Regions from separate parts of the Ruegeria sp. CDSC021 genome, predicted to be linked through region 2. Evidence: riboswitches for the same ligand, from Rfam matches in the RefSeq annotation. Region 2 holds a riboswitch; the other holds the start of a gene.
What was found. Region 2 has a riboswitch for cobalamin ahead of AC2FGB_RS00270 (CbtB domain-containing protein). Riboswitches for the same ligand answer to the same signal wherever they lie in the genome.
Positions count from the first base shown of each region.

Region 1: another riboswitch for cobalamin. It lies ahead of AC2FGB_RS14180 (hypothetical protein); the one in region 2 lies ahead of AC2FGB_RS00270 (CbtB domain-containing protein).

Region 1 is NZ_JBXWOK010000009.1:48,550-52,758, forward strand. It holds gene rsgA (ribosome small subunit-dependent GTPase A) at 1-506, shown strand, start outside; gene AC2FGB_RS14175 (alpha/beta hydrolase family protein) at 532-1,389, opposite strand; cobalamin riboswitch at 1,528-1,747, shown strand; gene AC2FGB_RS14180 (hypothetical protein) at 1,831-2,235, shown strand; gene AC2FGB_RS14185 (protein-tyrosine phosphatase family protein) at 2,237-2,737, opposite strand; gene AC2FGB_RS14190 (DNA polymerase III subunit gamma/tau) at 2,894-4,209, shown strand, end outside.
Region 2 is NZ_JBXWOK010000001.1:54,559-58,767, reverse strand. It holds gene AC2FGB_RS00285 (cobyrinic acid a,c-diamide synthase CobB) at 1-907, shown strand, start outside; gene cobA (uroporphyrinogen-III C-methyltransferase) at 904-1,632, shown strand; gene cobF (precorrin-6A synthase (deacetylating)) at 1,625-2,368, shown strand; cobalamin riboswitch at 2,412-2,620, shown strand; gene AC2FGB_RS00270 (CbtB domain-containing protein) at 2,658-2,828, shown strand; gene AC2FGB_RS00265 (CbtA family protein) at 2,833-3,531, shown strand; gene AC2FGB_RS00260 (hypothetical protein) at 3,598-4,092, shown strand; gene AC2FGB_RS00255 (DUF1636 family protein) at 4,089-4,209, opposite strand, start outside.

The sequences.
Region 1 (4,209 bases), on a different contig from region 2:
TCCTGTCCTGGTGCCCTGCCGGGCAAACTGCTGCTTTGGCCGGCTCATCCGGTGTCGGCAAAACCACATTGGCGAACGCCATGACTGGTCAGGCCGGGACAACGGCGGGGATCCGCGAGGATGACGCACGGGGTCGCCACACCACGACCCATCGTGCGCTTCACCCGATGCGAAACGGGGGGTGGCTGATTGATACGCCAGGAATGCGCGCCCTGCGTTTGATGGATGCCCAAGACGGCGTGGATGAGGTTTTCTCCGACCTTCTGGAATTGGCTGCAACGTGCCGGTTCTCAGATTGCCAGCACCAGGCCGAACCCGGTTGTGCTGTGCAGGAGGCGATTGCCAATGGCGTGATTGAGCCCGACCGGCTGGCGCGCTGGCACAAGCTTCGGCGCGAAGATCAGAGGAATTCCGAGACCCTCGCGCAGTCACGGGCACGTGACAAAGCCTTTGGCAAAATGGTGCGATCCGTCATGCACGACAAAAAGTCCCGCAGCAGACACTAAGCGTGACAAAAAAGGCGCCTCGTTTTCAGGCAATCAACCGGGGCCAAACCGCCCGGTTTCTGCGGGCAAAAGCGCCAATATGACCGATCTCAGGCGCTCCGAATTCATTCGGAGACAACAGATGTCGCCGCGCCTTCGGCCCATACAGATCGGCAAGCCGCCAGGCTGCGTCTGGCGGCACCATCTGGTCGTCCTCGAAGGCGAACAGGTCCACCGGCGTATTCGATTGCGCCCATCTCGCTTCGGGCAGAGCGTCACCGATCTGCGGCACATAATTCTGCGGCGCCGTGCACCAGCTGCGCCATTGCCAATAGACCGGGCCCGGCAAATCGGCACCGATCCCCACAGCTTTGCCCGGCAGATACCCCAGTGCATTCACTGCCAGACGCCCGTGGCCGTGCCAGAACAACCACGCCAGCCCGCGATAGGGCCAGGGATGGTCGGACAGAGTAACCAGCCCCGAACATACACAGATCATCCGGTCGATCTGATCAATGTCTGGCTGCACCGGCCCCAGCAAGCCGCCAAGGGAATGACCGATGCTCCACTGCAAAGCGTCCGGGAACCGCCTGCGCATCTCAGCCCGTGCGGCGGGCATGTCGACCAAGGCCCAATCCGCCATGGTCACCTCGGAGGTTTTGAGTTTGTCGCGCAGCGAATGCCCGAAATCGCTGTAGTCATAGGTCAGACAGGCAATACCCTGTTCGGCGGCCAGCCAACGGGCAAAATGCTGGTAATATTCGCGCGGCACTGCAGTTGCGCTGTGAATCACCACGGCGATCTTCGGCTCGGTTGCAGGCAGATACAGCCGTGCCGACAGGCTGGCAGAGCATGAGGCAAAGTCAAAGTCCTTAGTCTGGACGCAGGGCGTGGTATCAAGCATGGCGCTTCCGACAAATTCTGAACTACTCGGTTCACTCAACAATCGGCCCGATTTCGGCCACCAGAGTCAAGATTTCATCAAGATGACCAAACGTCCGGTTTGAACCCAACAGGTGGCTTGACTCGGGGTCTGCATAGCCGCTAGCGATGTGGTGATGGTTCTTGCCCCGGAATTGGGGCGGGATGAAAAGGGAACACGGTGCGGTCTGCCCCGGCGATGCCGGAAAGGGCCAACTCCGCGACTGCCCCCGCAACTGTAAGCGGTGAGCAATGCCGAAATACCACTGGCCCCAGGGCTGGGAAGGTCGGCAAAGCGACGACCCGCAAGTCAGGAGACCTGCCATCGTATCGAAACCGAAACTCGGGCGGGGTGTCCGGGCAGGTCGTCAGCGCGCTGTCACACCTGATCCTCACCCTTCGTCCAGCGCGCGGAGGGCGCATTATGATCTGGAAGACAAAAACACATGAATTCACCGCAACCGTCTGTCAGAGGACCGGGAAACCCTGCCCCGCCCTTGCCCGAATGGCACGCGCCATGGCCGAGGCGATGGCGACGGCAAGGCCTGCGACATCCAAAACATTCGAGGTCGAAGGTACCAGCGATCTGACCCATTGCACCGAAGGCTGCACGGCCCGTTTTCGGGCCCAATCAGAACAGATCAGGGTCTATTGCGGCACCAGCACGGACACCCCGACAGAAAAGCTGGACGCCTATGGCGACATGATGTTCGGGCCGGAGTTCATCCAGAAATCCGCTGGTTTTCTGTCAGAACCACCCTGTGCGATGCTCGACGTTTCGACCCTGCCGCCGCGCAGCGACAGTATTCCGTATCAAGTGTCTGCCTGAATCAGGGAAGGGTTCGGGCCGGCAACCCGGCCCAGTCCTTTTGCGCGTCGGTTTCCACCGCGCAGGGCCGCACCGCACGCAACCGCCGAAGCGCTTGGCCAGGCGCTTCGCCGCATTCCACCATTAGCCGCATCACAACCATCCCCGAGCGACCGCACCCACCGCGGCAATGCACCAGCACCTTGCCGCCACTGGCAAGGACATGTTGGGCGGCGGCGCTGGCTTGCGGCCAAAGCGCCTCAACCTCAGGCGTGGGGGCGCCGAAATCGGAGACCGGAAGGTGGACCCAGGCAATTCGTTCGCACTGCAGGTCCGCCTCGAATGACAACCCGCCGGAATGCTGGAACTCATCCAGAGTAGTCATCGAGATGACCAGGTCCGGCGCCCAATCTCGGATTACTGCGAAATCTCCAGCATAATCGCCCGTGACACCCGGCAGTGGGCACAGAGCGATCTGCCCTTTGCCCAATCCAAGAGGGTGAATTGCAAAACTCTCCAACACAGCTCCTTTTCCTGCATCACCACATGGGGCTGAGGCCCCTCATGATTTACCGGCTCTGATGCAACTTGCCAAAACGAAATTCCTTTTCGCGCGCGGTGGACGCGGACGGCGGGGGTCTCTACGCTGCAAACCTGACACGAATCCAACAGAGCAGACATGACCGACACGCCCAGCCCCGCCTATCAGGTTCTCGCGCGGAAATACCGCCCGGAAACTTTTGCTGACCTCGTCGGTCAGAACGCAATGGTGCGCACGCTGAAAAACGCGTTCGAGGCCGACCGGATTGCGCAAGCCTTCATCATGACTGGCATCCGCGGCACCGGTAAGACGACCACGGCCCGGATCATCGCCAAGGGCATGAACTGCATCGGTCCTGATGGGCAAGGCAAGCCCACGACCGAACCCTGCGGCCAGTGCGAACATTGCGTCGCCATCATGGAAGGCCGCCATGTCGATGTGATGGAGATGGACGCCGCCAGCCGCACCGGCGTAAATGACATTCGCGAAATCATCGACTCGGTGCGCTATCGTGCCGCCAGTGCGCGCTATAAGATCTACATCATCGACGAAGTTCACATGCTTTCGACCAGCGCGTTCAACGCGCTGCTCAAGACGTTGGAAGAACCTCCTGCGCATGTGAAGTTCATCTTTGCCACGACCGAAATCCGCAAAGTCCCGGTGACTGTTCTGTCGCGGTGCCAACGATTTGACCTGCGCCGGATCGAACCCGAGGACATGATTGGCCTGCTCAATAAGATCGCAGCGGCTGAGAAGGCACAGATCGCGGATGATGCCCTGGCGCTGATCACCCGCGCGGCCGAAGGGTCGGCGCGCGACGCAACTTCGCTGCTGGATCAGGCAATCAGCCATGGGGCCGGTGAAACCAGCGCCGATCAGGTGCGCGCGATGCTGGGTCTGGCCGACCGGGGCCGGGTATTGGACTTGATGGAAATGATCCTGCGAGGGGATGCAGCAAGCGCGCTGACTGAATTGGGCGGGCAATATGCCGAAGGGGCCGATCCGCTATCCGTGCTGCGTGACCTGGCCGAAATCACGCACTGGGTTTCGGTTGTGAAGATCACGCCAGACGCAGCCGAGGACCCGACGGTTTCCCCTGATGAACGTGCCCGTGGTCAGCAAATGGCCGAGGCCCTGCCAATGCGCGTTTTGACCCGGATGTGGCAGATGTTGCTGAAAGCGCTGGAAGAGGTATCGGCCGCGCCAAATGCCATGATGGCTGCTGAAATGGCCGTTATCCGCCTGACCCATGTTGCCGACTTGCCCAGCCCCGAAGAGCTGATCAAGCGCCTGCAGGACAACCCGCCACCGCCTCCGAATGGTGGTCCGGGCGGTGGTATGGCCGTGCCCTCTCAGGCTCCGGTACCAGCGGCATCATCTTCTTACGTGTCCGCAACTAGCAGCCCCGCCGGCGCGCCGTCGGCCGCTCTGGCCCATGATATCCAATCGGCGCT
Region 2 (4,209 bases):
GGGGTTTCGGATGTACAACCCCGACCTGCCCTTTGCCGGGGTAATTTTGAACCGCTGCGCCAGCCCGCGCCACGAGCGTCTGACCCGGTTGGGTATGGAACGTGCAGGCCTGCCGGTTCTGGGCGTTCTGCCACGGCGCGGAGACCTGACACTTCCCGAGCGTCACTTAGGTTTGATCCAGGCGGTGGAACATCCCGATCTGGAAAGCGCCATTGTCGGCTATGCTGCGTTCCTGCGTGAACATGTCGATCTGGAGGCGATCAAGCGGGCGGCTTCCTCAAGCCCAGATAGGCCATCGTCAGCCGTGCTGCCGCGCCCTCCGGCGCAGCGGATCGCACTGGCCCGGGATGCTGCGTTTTCGTTCACCTATCCGCATTTGCTGGAAGGCTGGCGCGCGGCGGGTGCAGAAATCCTACCGTTTTCACCACTGGCGAATGAAGCCCCTGCCCCGGATGCCGATCTGGTCTGGCTGCCGGGTGGGTATCCCGAGTTGCACGCAGGCACATTGGCCGCCGCCAACACCTTCCAGACTGGGCTGCGCAAACATGCCGAGACAAGACCTGTGCATGGCGAATGCGGGGGCTACATGGCGCTGGGTCAGGCGTTGATCGACAAAGAGGGTGCCCGGCACGAAATGGCGGGCCTTCTGGGCCTTGTGACCTCCTATGAAAAGCGCAAGTTCAACCTGGGTTATCGCAAGGCGGAATTACTGGCCCCAATGGCCGGATTTGCCGAAGGCACAGCGCTACGCGGGCATGAGTTCCACTATTCCTCGATCATCGAACAGCCTGACGCCCCGCTCGCGCGCGTGTTCGACGCCGAAGGCGCGGAAGGCCCGCAAACCGGATCGGTGCGAGACAATGTCACCGGGACATTCTTTCATCTGATCGCCGAGGCCTCGGCATGAGTGGTTTTGTGTCCTTCATCGGTTCAGGCCCCGGCGACCCGGAATTGCTGACGCTGAAGGCGGTAGACAGGATGCAGAAAGCTGATGCGGTGCTGTTTGACGACCTCAGCAGCGGCCCGATCCTGAGCCACGCGCGTGAGGATGCCGATCTGGTTGGGGTCGGCAAACGCGCCGGGCGCCCCTCACCCAAGCAGGATCATGTCAGCCGCTTGTTGGTCGAATATGCACAAACCGGTCAGCATGTCGTGCGGCTGAAATCCGGTGATGGCGGCATGTTCGGCCGGCTTGAAGAAGAACTGGTGGCCCTGCAAGAGGCCGGGATCGACTATGAAATCATCCCCGGCATCCCCTCGGCGGTAGCGGCGGCGGCAGCGGCGGGCATTCCGCTGACCCGGCGACTGACCGCGCGGCGTGTCCAGTTCGTCACCGGCCACGATGTCAGCGGCAAACTGCCCGAAGATCTGAACCTGGCAGCTCTGGCTGATCCACAGGCTACGACCGTCGTGTTTATGGGCAAGCGCACCTTTCCCCTCTTGGTCGGGGCCTTACATTCCCACGGCCTTTCGCTGGATACACCTGCTTTGATGGCCGAATCCGTCTCGACCCCCGATCAAAAACTGCAACGCTCGACCATCGGCGCCTTATCGCAGCAGTTGGAAACCGAGATCGGCACCGCCCCGGCCCTGATCCTGTATGGACCTCTGGCTGAGTTCGAAAATGATTGACCTGACGCTGATCGGAATTGGCACCGGCAACCCGGATCATGTGACATTTCAAGGGGCGCAGGCGATCCGTTCGGCGGACCTGATCCTGATCCCCCGCAAGGGCGAAAACAAGGCCGATCTGGCAGGGCTGCGCGAGCAGATCATCGCTCAGGTCGCGGATACTCCTCCGCAAATCGCGTATTTCGACATTCCCAAACGCCGTGCCGATGATGGCTATTTACGCGGAGTGGACGAATGGCACGACGCGATTGCATTGCGCTGGCACGAAGCCATCGCAGCCCACCCGAAGGCCCGCCATGTGGCGCTGCTGATCTGGGGGGATCCGTCTCTGTATGACAGTTCACTGCGAATCGCGGCACGTTTGACCCTTCAGCCAGAAACACGGGTGATTCCCGGCATCACAGCGCTGCAAGCGCTGACGGCGGCCCATGCGATTCCGATCAACGAACTGGGCGCGCCCTATATCGTAACAACTGGTCGTCGCATCCGGGACGAAGGATGGCCGGAAACCGCAGAAAACGTGGCGGTGATGCTGGATGGCGAATGTTCATTCCAAAACCTGGACATGCAAGACTTGGACATTTGGTGGGGCGCATATGTCGGCATGAAAGAGGAAATCCTGATCAAAGGCCCTTTGGCCGAGGTTGCGCAGCAGATTCTGGACCGCCGCGCCCTTGCCCGTGCCGACCATGGTTGGATCATGGATATTTATTTGCTGAAAAAGCGCATAATCTGACACAATACGTCGCAAATGATGATTGCACCGCCACAGCTATAGCGGCTAAATGGGGGTGTCTGGTCCTGCCGGAGAAATCCGGATGCTAAGAGGGAATTTGGTGCGACTGCCTCGGTGGTCAACTCCAAAGCCGCCCCCGCGACTGTAAGCGGAGAGCCCCTGTTCAACCAGCCACTCCCGGTTCTCCGGGGGGAAGGCGAACAGAGGCATCGACCCGCAAGCCAGGAGACCTGCCAGGCGCAAAAACGAAACACCGGCCGTCGGGTGCGGCGGCAGAGGAGAATACAAAATGGCAACACAAACGAAAACAGCATCCGCCGCGCGTACAGGCTTTGTTCCGGTCATGTTTGCAGTGGTTCTGGGTCTGGGCCTCATCACGCTGACCGGTCACGTTCAGGCAGCGGCCCTGCATGATGCAGCGCATGACGTGCGTCACGCGACCGGCTTCCCCTGCCACTAAGACCGTGTTCAGTCGTATATTGACCAGCGCGTTGTTCGCTGGTGCTGCAGCGGGGCTGATTGCCGCCTTGCTGCAGTTGGTATTTGTGCAACCAGTATTGTTGCATGCCGAGCTTTATGAATCCGGAGAGCTGGTGCATTTCGGGGGCGAGACCGTATCGGCTCATCCCGAGCTGCCGCGCATGTTCTCTGAACTGACGCGTGATGCGCTGAGTGTCATCTTTACCATGCTGACCTATACCGGCTATGCGCTGGTGATGGTTGCGCTGATGTCGGTAGCCGAAGGTCAAGGGCATCAGATTGATGGCCGGACCGGCGTTCTTTGGGGGTTGGCCGGATTTATCGCCTTCCACCTTGCACCAGGTTTCACCCTGGCGCCCGAAGTGCCGGGTGTCGCAGCAGCCGATGTCTATGCACGTCAGGTCTGGTGGTTCGCAACGGTTGCAGCAGCCCTTGTCGCCATGTGGTTGATCGCCTTTGGAGGTAACCTGATCAGCTATGTGATCGCTGCGGTACTTCTGTTGGTGCCACATCTTATCGGTGCACCCGAGCCCGATGTTTTCACCGGCCCTGTGCCGACTGAAATTGGCGCATTGTTCGCCGCACGAGCTTTTGGAATCGGTCTGGTTGCATGGGTTCTGGTTGGCGCGTTCGCTGGCTATTTCTGGCAGAAAGAAGCGCAACCTTCCGAAGCAACGGCCTGATCGCACTTCGAATGAACGCGCCGGGTGTAAACTTGGCGCGTTTCCCTATGTTTTCAAGGAAATACAATGACCCGTTCACTTGCTCTATTCGTGATCGGTCTGGTCTTTGGCGGCGGTGCAGGATTTGTAATTGCTGCTGCAAATGGCGTCACATTTGATGGCCACGACCATTCTGATCCGTCTCTTCACGGAGCCTCACACACTGAGACCATGGCCCACGATCATTCCACGGCCCTGAACCTACCGGCAGGCGCAGATGCACCTACACTGGACATCGCTCTGACACAGGATCCTATGTCTGGCTGGAACCTGCATGTCATGCCAAAAAACTTTACCTTCGCACCGCAGAACGCATCGACCGCAGACATGGCAGGCGAAGGGCACGCGCATGTTTACATCAACGGAGAAAAGCTCGCCCGGCTTTACGGCAGTTGGATGCATCTTGATCAGTTGCCCAAAGGCGAGGTCGAGGTTTCGGTTTCACTGAATTCCAACAGCCATAGCCCGCTTTCGGTCGATAACGTGCCGGTTCGTGCTGCGGTTACGGTTCAGGTCGACTAAAGCGCCGGAATACGCGCACGCAAACACATCCGAAGCCGCCCGCAGGGTCGGGCGTCTTCAATCCAGCCCTGCGGGCTGTTCAGGTAAGTACGGCAAGTTTCAGCGATATCCGCGGCA